DNA from 2 places in the Paraburkholderia kururiensis genome. Region 2 is predicted to be linked to the other one. Evidence: predicted binding sites of a transcription regulator. Region 2 holds the regulator's gene; the other holds the start of a gene.
The links. Region 2 encodes FliA, which starts transcription of late flagellar genes. Its sites were predicted from a motif close to CTAAAGTTTNNNNNNNNNNNGCCGNTA; they were not measured.
Positions count from the first base shown of each region.

Region 1: a site for FliA is predicted at 2,006-2,032, ahead of U0042_RS04060 (flagellin domain-containing protein). Genes of this name have one in related genera too.

Region 1 covers NZ_CP139965.1:880,102-886,930, reverse strand. Annotated here, with positions in the region: gene U0042_RS04065 (NRAMP family divalent metal transporter) at 1-1,486, shown strand, start outside; gene U0042_RS04060 (flagellin domain-containing protein) at 2,127-2,945, shown strand; gene U0042_RS04055 (hypothetical protein) at 3,121-3,369, opposite strand; gene U0042_RS04050 (transglutaminase family protein) at 3,551-4,453, opposite strand; gene U0042_RS04045 (circularly permuted type 2 ATP-grasp protein) at 4,450-6,829, opposite strand, start outside.
Region 2 covers NZ_CP139965.1:4,154,529-4,161,357, reverse strand. Annotated here, with positions in the region: gene flhF (flagellar biosynthesis protein FlhF) at 1-1,473, shown strand, start outside; gene U0042_RS18710 (AAA family ATPase) at 1,466-2,362, shown strand; gene U0042_RS18705 (RNA polymerase sigma factor FliA) at 2,395-3,129, shown strand; gene U0042_RS18700 (hypothetical protein) at 3,524-3,967, shown strand; gene U0042_RS18695 (flagella synthesis protein FlgN) at 4,193-4,636, opposite strand; gene flgM (flagellar biosynthesis anti-sigma factor FlgM) at 4,769-5,122, opposite strand; gene flgA (flagellar basal body P-ring formation chaperone FlgA) at 5,424-6,829, opposite strand, start outside.

The DNA.
Region 1 (6,829 bases), 3.3 Mb from region 2:
CGTGATGGTGGGCGACAACGACGCCGGCGCATTCGGCACCTACACGCAGGCCGGGCAGAACTACGGCACCTCGCTTCTGTGGACCATGCTGCTGCTCGTGCCGGTACTGTTCGTCAATCAGGAGATGGTGTTGCGTCTCGGCGCGGTGACGGGCGTGGGCCACGCGCGTCTCATCTTCGAACGCTTCGGCAAGTTCTGGGGCGCCTTCAGCGTGATCGATCTGTTCCTGCTGAATGCGCTCACCATCGTCACCGAATTCATCGGCATGACGTTCGTGCTCGACTTCTTCGGCGTGTCGAAGATTGCGGGCGTCTGCATTGCGGCGGCGCTCACCATGGCCGCCGTGAGCACCGGCAACTTCCAGCGCTTCGAGCGTTTTGCGGTGTTCCTGTGTGCATTGAGCCTGCTGCTCGTGCCGGTGCTCGTCACCATTCATCCGCCCGTGAGTCAGATGGCGCATGACTTCTTCGTGCCCGGCTGGCCCTCGCACGGCAAACTCTCGGACGTGATGCTGCTCGTCATCGGCATCGTGGGCACGACCGTGGCGCCGTGGCAGCTGTTCTTCCAGCAGAGCTACGTCATCGACAAGCGCATCACGCCGCGTTTCATGAAGTACGAGAAGATCGATCTGTGGATCGGTATCGCATTCGTGCTGATCGGCGCCGTGGCGATGATCGCCTTCTGCGCGGCGCTTTACGCCGGCAAGCCCGAGGCCGGCAACTTCACGGACGCAGGCGGCGTGATCGCGAGCCTCGAAAAGTACGCGGGCCGCACGCCTGCCGTGCTGTTCGCCATCGCGCTGTTCGATGCCGCCATCATCGGCGCGGCGGCCGTATCGCTCTCCACGGCCTATGCGATCGGCGACGTGTTCAAGATTCGCCACTCGCTGCATCGGGGCGTATCGGATGCGAAGGGCTTCTACCTCGTGTACTTCGGTATCGTGGCCGCCGCTGCGGCGCTCGTGCTGATTCCGGGCAGCCCGCTCGGTCTGCTCACGGAAGCCGTGCAAACGCTGGCCGGCGTGCTGCTGCCGAGCGCCACGGTGTTTCTGCTTCTGCTGTGCAACGACAAGGCCGTGCTCGGGCCGTGGGCGAACACGATGAAGCTGAACGTCTTCACCGGAGCCGTTATCTGGGTGCTCGTGATGCTCTCAGTCATCCTCACGGCCGCCGTGATGTATCCGGACATCAGCGGTCACACGATCATCGCCGTGCTCGCGGGCGGCATGCTGCTCGCGGTGGTGGGCGGCATCGCGACGCTCGCGTCGCGCTACGTTTGTCGCGAAACAACGGACGCTGCAACGGCAAGCGCCGCCGCCCATGAACAAGCGTCGCGCGAAAGCTGGCGCATGCCGCCGCTTCACGAGTTGCCGCCGCCCAGACTCACGCTTGCAAGCCGCGTATGGATGGCCGTGCTGCGCGGCTACCTCGTGATTGCCGTAGGCCTCGTCGTCGTGAAGATCGTGCAGATGATGGTGCTCAAATAGCGAAGGCGTCAGCATCGAAGCAGAGCGCCGGGAAGCCATAACGCACGTACCCATGCTTCGGAGACAACCATGGGGGCCATCCTGTGCGGCTCGTCCGACTCGAATGAACAGACAAAACGCTGATCGCGTGCAAGCGGTTTTATCGGCGCGGCTGCTCGAGCGCGGAAGCGCGGCTGCGCGTCTTTTCGCCGACCATCAGAGCGCGCATGATGCACCGCTCGCATAGCAGAACATACCTTAAGTAACGCTTAAGAACTGTGCCCACAAGCATCGGAGCACAACGAAAAACTCGAGCAACAGCGAGGAAGAGATCGTAATGACCTGCACCATACAGGGTATGTTTCGCTTGTCGAATCGCGGCCGAAACCCGCATAATGCTTACACACCGCGCGATTCCTGCGACAGGGCGTACGGTGCTCGGATGTAGTACGAGGATTTTGTACCGGCCACCTGGCCGGTATTTTTTTGGCCTCGTGTCCGGATCTTCCCCACCATTTCGCAGTACCCCAAACAATCTCTCTCAAGTTGTTCGATCTGGCGCCGATAACACGGACAGGTTGCTGGTCCACGGACCGACAAGTACATCGCCGGCAACCTAACTCGTTATCAAACGCACATCCGCACTCCATCGAGGGGATTCATGCTTAACATCAACACCAACATTCTGTCGCTGACGACGCAGACGAACCTCTCCGGTTCGCAAAACGCCCTGTCGCAAGCCATCAACCGTCTCTCGTCGGGCAAGCGCGTGAACACCGCCGCCGACGACGCCGCCGGCCTCGCTATCGCGACCAGTCAGACGGCCGCCATCAACGCGCTGAATCAAGGCGTGATGAACGCGAACAACGGCATCTCGATGGTGCAAACGGCCTCGGGCGCGATCTCGTCGACCGTGGCCAACCTGCAGCGTATCCGCCAGCTGGCCGTGGAATCGGGCGACGGCTCGCTCGGCTCGGCAGCGCAAGCGAATCTGCAGACGGAAGTCACGACGCGTCTGACGGAAATCAACCGCGTCGAAACGCAAACCACGTTCAACGGTCAGGCTGTGCTCGGCGGCCTCGGCAGCGTGGACTTCCAGATCGGCGCATCGGCCAACCAGACCATCACGGCGAACTTCGGTTCGACCACGTGGAACGCGTCGGGCCTCGGCGTCTCGGGTATCGACATCTCGACCACCTCGGGTGCACAGAACGCGATCACCGCGATCGACGCAGCGCTGGCTCAAGTCAACAACTTCCAGGCAACGCTGGGTGCAACGCAGAACACGTTCCAGTCGGCCATCAGCAACACGCAGACGGAATCGACCAACCTGAACGCTGCCAAGTCGCAGATCGTCGACGCCGACTTCGCTTCGGAAACGGCGAACCTCTCGAAGGCGCAAGTGCTGCAACAAGCCGGTATCTCGGTGCTCGCACAAGCGAACTCGCTGCCGCAGCAAGTGCTGAAGCTCCTGCAGTAAGCATCGAACGCACGACGCGCTTATCGGTTGCGTCGCGCGCTATCGGTATGCACAGCGTGGAGTCGCCCTGGTGACCCACGTGCTGTAGAAGGTGGACGGTGAAAACCGCCCACCTTTTTTCATTGAAGCGTCATTCGACGATGTCTCGCGCGAACGTGCACGTTGCGCGTCGTCTTCAGTCGGCACGCAACGTCGACATCTCGCTGTCCAGCAACGCGCGCAATTCGCTTTCGTCGGGCTGCGTGCCCCAGTTGCGCGCGCCCGCCACAGACGCAATTGCGAACCACGAGTTGGGCGGAAACCATTCGTGAAGCAGCGCGCCGTCGCGCAGAATACGAAGGCGCCCCGTCTCTTCGCTGTACTCGGCGCACATCTCCACATTGTCGAATAGCGCGGTCACCGTTCGGTTTCTGGGTGGCAGCATGGGGCACTCCTGTCGGCTGATGGATCGTAGGCATGGCGCGGCACATGCCGCGCGCCATGCGACGTCCGGCCCGAGGGGCCGTGGACGGGAGTCTACGCATCGAAGCGATGGAGAGGTGCAACGGGTCTGCGAGTTTGGTAACGCCGGGTTACGGTGTGCGCGCAAGCACACGCAGAGCGGACTAAACCAGCGTCGGCGCGCCGCCCGTGACGTGCACCGCGACTTCGACCTGGTGCTCGCCGCCGCCCAGGATCATGCCGCGCAGCAGCGACACGTCGCTATAGTCGCGCCCCGTGGCGAGCGTGACGTGATCGAGATCGGCAAGCACGTCGTTGGTCGGATCGAGATCGATCCAGCCCACGCCGGGGCAAAACACGGAAACCCACGCGTGCGATGCATCCGCGCCGATCAAGCGCGGCGTGCCTTCGGGCGGATCGGTGCGCAGATAGCCGCTCACGTACCGCGCAGGCAAACCGAGCGTGCGCAGGCAGCCGATCATCACCTGCGCGAAGTCCTGACACACGCCGTGTCTGAGTTCGAAGGCGCGCGCGGCCGGCGTATCGAACGTGGTCGCCGCGGGCTTGTATTCGAAGTCGGCGTAAACGCGATGCATGAGGTCGATCGCACCGGCCGCAAGCGGCATATCCGGCGTGAAGCTGCGCTGTGCATAGGCACGCAGCTCGGGCAGAAGCGCGATGTTGGGCGACGCAAAGCAGAACTCGGTCTCGGGATGAAACGCGCCGCCCGCGCGAAAACGCAGCGCCTGCGCGACCTCTTCCCAAGGCGGCGTAGCGTCGGGATCCAGCGACGCCCAGCGCGGCGACAGCAGCACGGTGGTCTCGCTCGTCATCTTGAGGTAATCGTGCGGCGAGTCGAACGAGAAATAGAGCAGGTCGTTGCCGAACGCGTCCACGCGGCTCGTTCGGTACGAAGGCTCGGGTTCGATGCGCTCGCTGTGCGCCATCACACGCTGCCACGCACACGTGAGCGGGCGGATCGTCGCGAGATGCTGCGCGGTTTCCACGAGCGTGGAATAGCGGTACACGGTGTGATGCGAAACGGTCAGCACGACGTCGCCGCTCATGGGGCCACCTGCTCGGCAAGTGAATTCGCGTGGCTGAAGTAGCGCGCGCTGATCTCGTTGGATGCCGCGGCCACGTAGGCACCCAGTTGTTCGCAGAGATCGAGCAGCACCGGAAAGCGGCCGTTCTCCCCAGGCTCGCAGAGCTGCTCGAGCGTGGGCAGCGCCGCAACGGGCGGCATGAGTTCAGCAAACGGCGCACGCCGCGTGCCGCCCGCGGCCACGGCGATTTCGTCCAGCTTCTTGCGCAGCCGGTCGTACACGCCATAGAGGCCGCGCGGATTGGTCGGGTCGATCACGAGCAGATCGAGCAGCGCCGGCACCTCGAAGCGACCCGGATAAAGCGAGCGATACGTGAGCGTGCAGTCGAACAGTTGCAGCAGCAGATCGAAGCCGGCAGGCGTGGCCAGCCGGCCTTCGCTTGCGATGACGTGCAGGAACGTGGTCATCGTGGCCACCCGCTCGATGTGACGGCCAACGAAAAGCAGCCGCCATGCTTCGTCGCGCGTCATGCGGTCGCCCTGCGCCCCGCTGATAGCCGAAAGTTGCGTGGCGAGATCTTCCAGCGCCTTCATCAGTTTCATGCGGTCGTAGGGCTCGTAGCGGTCGCGGGCGGCACCGTGGTTGCCGTTACTGTTACCGCCGCCCTGACCGCCGTTCTCGAACATCTGCCGCTGACCGCCCGGCGCGAGCGACAGCCCGTCCAGCGCGTCGCGAAAGTCGTTGCGTGCGGCGAGGATGGTGCGCCAGTGGTCGTTGGAAAGCCGCCCACGCACCTCGCCGCTCGCTCTTGCCTGGCTCGCCAGATTCTGGCCGATGCTCGCGTACCCCGCGTTCTCGTGCAGGTTCGCGACGAGCACGCGCTCGAACGCGTGAGGCGAGCTGCGCGCGAGCGTATCCACCGATGGAATCAGCCCGCACTGCGCCGCGAGTTCCGTTAAGGTTCCGAACATTTCGTCGGCGTCGTTGCTTTCCAGCGACCCCAGTATCAGCCGGCACAGCCGCACGTTGTTCTCGGCGCGCTCGCCGTAACGGCCGCCCCAGAACAGGTTTTCCGCCGCGCGGCTCGATACCATGCGATGCCGGCGCGCGAGGTCGCCGGGCTTCATCGGCGAAGGCAACAGCGAGAAGGTGGAGCCCGGCTGGCTCGACAGCACCCAGGTGTCCACGCTGCTGCCGCCGAACTGCATGGAAACCGATGTCTGATGCTCCGCCGCAAGACGCGTGAAGCCGCCCGGCAGCATGTGCCACTCGCCGTTCAGATCGGCAATGGCGTAGACGCGCAGCACCGAGGGCCGGCCGCGCAGCGTGCCGTCCTCGTAACGCGGCGTGCAGGAATACGGCAACGGCTGCTGGATGGTGAACGCGTCCGCGGCCTGTTCGATGCGCGCGGCCCAATCCGCGAGACGCTGCGGTCCGCGCGCCATGCCTGCCGGAATGTTGGCCGCGCCGGGACCCGTGCTGCCGCCTTGCATGCCGGGCCATGTGGGCACGAGGAAGGCTTCGGAGATATGCGCGAACGCCTGTTGTCGCGCGGCTTCCTCGCCGCACCACCATGTCGGCACGCTGGGCAGCGCAAGCGGCTCGTTGAGCACCGCCGCGGAAATGCCCGGCAGAAAACCATGCAACGCGGGCGATTCCACGAAGCCCGCGCCCGGCATGTTCGACACCATCACGTTGCCCGCACGCATCACCTGAAGCAGCCCCGGCACGCCGATGGTCGAATCGGCCCGCAGTTCCACCGGGTCGCAGAACGCGTCGTCGAGCCGGCGCAGCAGCCCGTGCACGCGCTCCAGCCCGCCCAGCGTCTTCAGGTACAGCATGTCGTTGCGCACCGTGAGGTCTTTGCCCTCCACGAGCGTGAGGCCCAGGTAGCGCGCGAGGAATACGTGCTCGAAATAAGTCTCGCTGAAGGGCCCAGGCGTGAGCAGCGCAATGTGCGGCGAGTCGCCCTTTGCCTTGCGTTCGTCTTCGCGCATGGTGGCGCGCGCGGCCTGGGCGAGCGTGGCGATGAGCTGCGAATACGTGGGCGCAAGGCGCCTCACGCGCAGCGAGCGGAACGCATCGGTAAAGAGGCTCGAGACGATCAGCCGGTTTTCCAGCGCATAGCCGAGGCCCGAGGGCGCTTCGGTGCGCTGCGACATCACGGTCCATTCGCCCGTAGGCGCGCGCGCCAGATCCACGGCCACGATCTGCAGATACTGGCCGCCCGGCGGCGTAAAGCCCTTCATCGCGCGCAGATAGCCGGGGTGGCCGTACACGAGCGCGGGCGGCAACAAGCCACGCTGCAACAGCGTCTGTTCGCCGTAGACGTCGGCCACGATCGCATTGAGCAGCTTCGCGCGCTGCGCCACGCCGCGCTCGATCCGCGCCCATTCG
Region 2 (6,829 bases):
CGCGGCGCGCCGTTCGCCACGCCGGCCGCAGGCGTCGCCATGCCGGCATCGGCTGCGCCGTCGTACTCGGACAAGACACGCGCGCCGCGCACGATGGCCGAAACGAACCCCTGGCTCATCGACCACGCGCGCCGCATCGCGGACAAGGACAGCGCGGGTCAAGGCGAAGGGCACAGCGCGAAAGCCGCGGGCATGACGCCCGCCGACGCCATGGCCAAGGGCCTCGGCATGCCCGCCGACCCGCACGACGAACACGGCCACCACCGCGTGGAAGGCGCGGGCGTGCTCAACGTCAGCACGCCGGACTGGGCGCGCGAAGCGGCCCAGCTCGCCGCACGCCGCGCCACGCAACGCATCGCGCCGGCCTTCGATCTGCCGGGCAACAGCCAGCCGGCCACGCCGCCCTCGATCAACGCCAAGGCGCCCAGCGACGCCGCGGGGGCGAGCGCCTCGGCCAGCGTCACGGAAGCCATCAAGGCCCGCATCGAGCAGGTAGTGAACGAAACGGTGATGAGCGAGCTGGCCTCCATGCGCGGCATGATGGAAGAGCAGTTCGCCGGGCTCCTCTGGGGCGAGCGCCAGCGCCGCAGCCCCACGCACGGCGCCCTCACCAAGCAGCTGTTCGCCGCCGGCTTTTCGGCCCAGCTCGTGAAGATGGTGGTGGACAACCTGCCCGAAGGCAAAGACCCGGAAGGCGCGCTGGAATGGGCGCAGTCGGTGCTCGAATCGAACCTGCCCGTGCTGGAAAACGAAGACGCGCTCATGGAACGCGGCGGCGTGTTCGCACTGATGGGCCCGACGGGCGTGGGCAAGACCACGACCACGGCGAAGCTCGCGGCGCGCTGCGTGATGCGCTTCGGCGCGAGCAAGGTGGCGCTGCTCACCACGGACAGCTACCGCATTGGCGGCCACGAGCAACTGCGCATCTTCGGCCGCATCCTCGGCGTATCGGTGCATGCGGTGCGCGACGGCGCCGACCTGCAACTCGCGCTCACCGAACTCAAGAACAAGCACATCGTGTTGATCGACACGATCGGCATGAGCCAGCGCGACCGCGCCGTAACCGACCAGATCGCCATGCTCTGCAGCGCCGGCCAGCCGGTGCAGCGCCTCTTGCTGATGTCCGCGACGAGCCACGGCGACACGCTCAACGAAGTGGTGCAGGCCTACCAGAGCACGGCGGACAAGGCGCCGCTCGCGGGCTGCATTCTCACCAAGCTCGACGAGGCCACCAACCTGGGCGGCGCGCTGGACACCGTGCTGCGCTACCGGCTGCCGGTGCACTACGTGTCGACCGGCCAGAAGGTGCCCGAGAACCTCTATGTGGCAACGAAGCGTTTCCTGATTCGCAGCGCGTTCTGCATTCCGCGCGAGCACTCGCCCTTCGTGCCGCACGAAGACGACATCCCGGCGCTGCTTTCGGCGCTGTCCACGCGTTCGAACGCCGACCTGCACGAGGTTCGCTTTGGATAAATTCGTAGCCGACCAGGCGGAGGGGCTGCGGCGGCTGCTCGCCCGTAGCGGCTCGCGAGTCATCGCGGTGACCGGCGGCTCGGAGAGCGTGGGACGCACCACGACAGTAGTGAACCTTGCGGCGGCGTTGGCCGAGCAGGGCAAAGACGTGCTCGTCATCGACGAGTGCCTGGGCGACCGCTCCGTGAGCGCCACGCTGGGCGGCCTGCATGGCGTAGGCAATCTCGCCGGCGTGATGCGCGGCGAGGTGCCGCTCGCGGCGGCCGTGAGCCGGCATCCGCTCGGCTTCGGCGTGCTCTCGGCCTGGCGCGGCAGCCAGGAAGGCTACACCGCCGAACAGTACGGGCTCGTGCTGAACGGCCCCGCCGACGTCGTGCTCATCGACGCCGGTCTGGACAAAAACGGCGCGCTCTCCGGGCTCGCCATGCGCTCGCACGACGTGATGGTCGTGACGCGCGTCTCGGCGCAGGCCATCACCGATGCCTACGCCGCCATGAAACGTCTTCATTTCGCGCACGCAATCGCGCAGTTCCGCGTGCTCGTCAATTACGTCCAAAGCGCGGCCGATGCCCACACGGCATTCGAGAACCTCGCAGGCGTGGCGGGTCGTTACCTCACCGTCTCGCTCGAAAACGCAGGCTGCATTGCGGCTGACCCACACATGGCGCGGGCCGTCGAGCTCGCACGCTGCATCGTGGACGCTTTTCCGTCCGCGGCCGCCGCGCGCGACTACCGGCATGTCGCCGCAGAACTGCAGTACTGGCCCATGCGGCCAGCCATGTCGTCGCGCGCGGCCATGACGCGCCCGACCGTAACAACGTCGGCCCCATCGCCATCCGTGTGGCAGGCCGACCCGGCCGCCGAATGGCCGTCGGCGCAGCATGCGTGACGCCACTCGGGGACTTCAGGCAGGAGAGCACGATGTATAACGCTCAGGGAAAAATTTCGCAGGCCGACGTGCTGGCGAAGTACGCGCCGCTCGTAAGACGGCTGGGTTTGCAGCTCGTGGCGAAGATGCCGGCGAGCGTGGATCTGGACGATCTGATCCAGGCCGGCATGATCGGTCTGCTCGATGCGGCGAGCCGCTACAAGGAAGATCAGGGCGCGCAGTTCGAAACCTACGCGAGCCAGCGCATTCGCGGCGCCATGCTCGACGAGCTGCGCAGCAACGACTGGCTGCCGCGCAGCCTGCGGCGCACCTCGCGCGAGGTGGAAAGCGCGGTGCACCAGGTGGAGCAGCGGTTGGGCCGCTCGGCGAGCGAGACGGAAATCGCCGGGCACCTCAACATGCCGCTCGACGAATATCAGTCCATGCTGCAGGACCTGCATGGCAGCCAGCTGATCTACTACGAAGACTTCGACCGTTCCGCGGACGACGAGCCGTTTCTCGACCGCTACTGCGTCGATCACTCGGACCCGCTTTCCGCGCTGCTCGACGAAAGCCTGCGCGCGGCGCTGGTGGAAGCCATCGACAAGCTGCCCGAGCGCGAGAAGCTGCTGATGTCGCTCTACTACGAGCGCGGCATGAACCTGCGCGAAATCGGCGCCGTGATGGAAGTGAGCGAATCGCGCGTGTGCCAGCTGCACAGCCAGGCCGTGGCGCGACTGCGCACGCGCCTGCGCGAACTGGCCTGGGCAGGCGCCGAGGCCGACTGAGAAACCTGACCGGGGCTCGTTCGGGGAGGGTTTGCGCCTTCTTCGGCGAGCGTTGCGCAAGGGGTTGGGCGCGACGGCGATGGCCAGGCTTCCGGGCCGCCTTCGCTGCGTTTGTGGGGCGGCTGGTTTTCTGCTGCTTTATCGGCGCCTGGGTTGCGCGTTGTTTGCGTTTCGTCTGCACCCGGCTCGCGGCCTGGTCCGCGGCTTTATCCGCGCCTTGTCGGATTCATCAGCGGCTTTTCCGTGTGCCTCGCGTTCGCTCTTCGTCCGCTTTGCCCCTCCTCATCTGCGGGCTTTTCGCCCGTAACACCACTAACACTTTCTTACACCACGCTTTCTGGCGGGTGGCTACACTTGCGCCCGCGTTATCACTAAAACAATGGGGTTAAACCAGATGCTCAAGAAAATCGCAGGAATCGCCGTGTTGACCGTGGCTTCGGCCGCCGTATCGCTGCCGGCCGTGGCCGGTGACTTGAACAACGCGCTCGGCGGTGGGCTGGGCGGGGTAGCGGGCGCAGCCGTGGGCGGCGCGCTGGGCGGCAGCACGGGCTCCGTGATCGGCGGTGCGGTGGGCGGCGGCGCAGGCGCCGCGGTCACGTCGAACCGACGCGAACGCACGGGCGCCATCGTAGGCGGCGCACTGGGCGGCGGCGCCGGCACGGCGGCAGGCAACGCGATGGGCGGCCGCACGGGCGGGCTGATCGGCGCGGGCCTGGGCGGCGGCGCAGGAGCGGCACTGGGCGGCAACATCTCGCGCAGCAATTCGTACGCGGACGAGGGCGAGCGCGGCTATCGCAGCACGGGCCACCACCGCAAGCATCGCAAGCACTGGGATTGAGCCGCGAGCAGCAAAGGCAAGAGGATCGAGAAAGGCGCAACGACGCCTGAGGCTGAAAACCAGGCTTGAACGCCTGGTCTGAAAGCACAACGGGCCGCACATCCGGAAGGATGTGCGGCCCGTTGGTTTTTGATGCGGCTAGTCGGTCAATTCAGAGCGTTCAGCGACGACGCGGCGCCCGGATCTCGCGCCGCACGTCTCGAAAGCCGCCGCGATCGAATCCGCTCAAACCCGCCCGAACGACGGAATGCGCCCGTCCGGTCCGTACAGACCGGCCTTGTGCTGCGCGCCCTTGAGCACGTCGAGGGCACGGCGGTTGTATTCCATGCGCGTGTGGATCAGCACGCCGTTGGTGGCATTGGAGCGCTTCGCGCGTTCGGCGGCCTTTTGCAGCAGCGCCCATTGCGTGGCGAGCCGCGGGTCCGCCCCGGAGGCCAGCTCCATGCCGCGCCAGCCGGGCGGAAAGCCCAGCTCCGCAAGCTGCGCGTCGCGCAGCTTTTCCAGCGCGGAGAGCTTCTCGACCAGTTCGGTCTTCATCTCGATGATGGGCGGCAGCTGTTCGAGCGGAGAGAGGGCCGTCAACGCCTTCTCTTCGCACGCGAGCACCGAAGCGAACGCTTCGACGGCGGCATATTCGTCGATGACGGTGGCAAGGAGGGCGTCTTTCATCACAATCACTCAACTCGCAGTCGGCTTGCCGTACCCGGACGAGGGTGCACAAGCCGTGGTCAATTGGCTGCTGCGCGCGGTGCTTCGCCGGAAGGTGCGGCGAAGCACGGTGAACGCGCAGGCCAACCGGGGTTAATTCCCCGCCGACCCCGCGCGCGTTTGCAGCAGGCTACGTGCCGTTTCGAGAACGGCGTCGGCAATCTTGCCGGTATCGATACTCAGGCTGCCGTCGCGCAGCGCCTGCTTGATCGACTCGACGTGTGCCGTATCGATGTCCGCCGCGCCCGACGCGGCGAGGCCGCGCAGTTGCGCCGACAGCGCCGACAGGCTCACGTTCGCGTCGCCGGACGCGCCGCCGCCCGTGGACGGTGCGGGGCTACCGGCTGCGCCTTGCGTGCTGGGCGCGGCCGTTTCGCCTTGCTGGGTACGCTGCAGCCCGTCTTTTAGCGACTGCAGGCTCGAATTGCTGGTGGAATCGACTTTCACGATTGGCTTCCTGAACGGTTGACCGCAGTCTCCGAATTCGACTGAGGAATCCGGGTTCCGCGTGGCCTTCTTCGGCCACGGTGGGGCGCGTCATGGGCGCTGCTTTGCCCAGATTAACGGCAGGTACCAATCAAACTTTAGTGCATGGGCGGCAAGGCCGCCAAAGGGCCAGCCAGGCAAATTGCCGGCGCGGCCGCCGCACGCAAGGGCCATAACAGCCCGTCGAAACCCCTTCACCACCCGAGGCGCACTGGGCGCCGGTCCCCCTCTCCTTTCCCAACCACGGCACAACCTGAAACGCTCAAAGCTGGATCTCCACGGTGCCGCCTTCTTTCACGATGCCGCTGATGATCTGGCCATTCGCCGTCTTCACGCGCACCTGCTGGCCGGGCGCCGCGTTGTTCATGGCGCTGCCCTCCGACGAGATCGAAAAACCGGGGCCTTGCGCGACCACGCGCACGGTCTGCCCGATCGTCACGGAACTGGCGCTGCGCAGCATGTCCTGGCGCAGCGGCAGCCCGGCGGGCACGCGGACCAGCGCCACGGCGCCGATAGCCTGCGACGGGTCGGTGACCACTGCCTGCGGCAGCAGCGTGAGATCGCCGTCGCGCGCCACGAGGTCGGCGGCGCTGAGCGGCTCGCCGGGGGCGATGGCGCGCGACGCCGTGTAGTAGGTGGCCTCGACCGAAATCTTCGCCTGCAGGTAGAGCGTCCACGGACGCTCGCCCGCGCAGCGCACGCCCACGGTGGTGCGGCCCCACATGCGGGTGCCGGCGGGTGCGAACGGCTGCATCGTCGTGCACGCCGCGAGGCCGCGCGGAAAGACGTTGGCCACGGTGATAACGACCTTGCCGGGCAAGCCGGCAGCCTGTTGCTGGAGCCAGGCAAGCGCGGCACGCCGGATCGATTCGCCGTCCTGCTGGCCTTCGGGTACGGCGGTTTGAGCGGCTTGAGCAGGCTGAGTGGCTTGAGCGTTCGATGCAGGCGCCTGGGAGATTCCCGGCACCGTGGCCTGCGCGGGCTGAACGCGCTGATACGTTTGTGCGGCCTGCGCCGGCACAGCGCGCGGCACCATGCGCTCGAAGCGCGGCGCGGTTGTTGCGTAGCCGGCACTGGCAGGCGGATTCATGGCGATGGCCTGCGGCGCGACGCTCGTCTCGCGGCCCTGCGCGGACACCGACGCCGCCGCGGGCGTCACGACCACCGGCATCACCTGGCTCGCCGCCACGGGCAGGTTCACGCGCATCAAACCGGACGCCATGCCCGGCCGGGACGCGGACGCGTCTCCCGGTCCCGCGATCACGATGGCGCCGTCGGCCTTCGCGGCCTGCTCGAAGCGATCTGGGGCGCCGGCACTTGCGGTCGGCCGCATGGACGCGGCCATCGTCGACTGCGCGGGCGAGAGCGGCTGCATTCCGGCGTTCGTGCGTTGCGCCGTCGCACTGGACGACGCGCCGGCCGGGCTCGTCACCATCCTGCTCATGGCGGCGAGCGCGTCCGGGTTCTTTTCGCCCGGGCCAGGAATCACGATCGGCTCGCCCGTACCCTGGGCGTGCGCGGCGGTCGAAACGAAGAGGCCCAGCGTGCCGGCGCTTGCCGAGAGTGTCCACGCAAGCGCGACGAAGAGCCGGCGCAGCGCAGGCGCGCGGCCGACGCGTGCCGGGCCAGCCGGAACGCGCGAAGCAGCCGAAGCGCCCGGCGCCATCG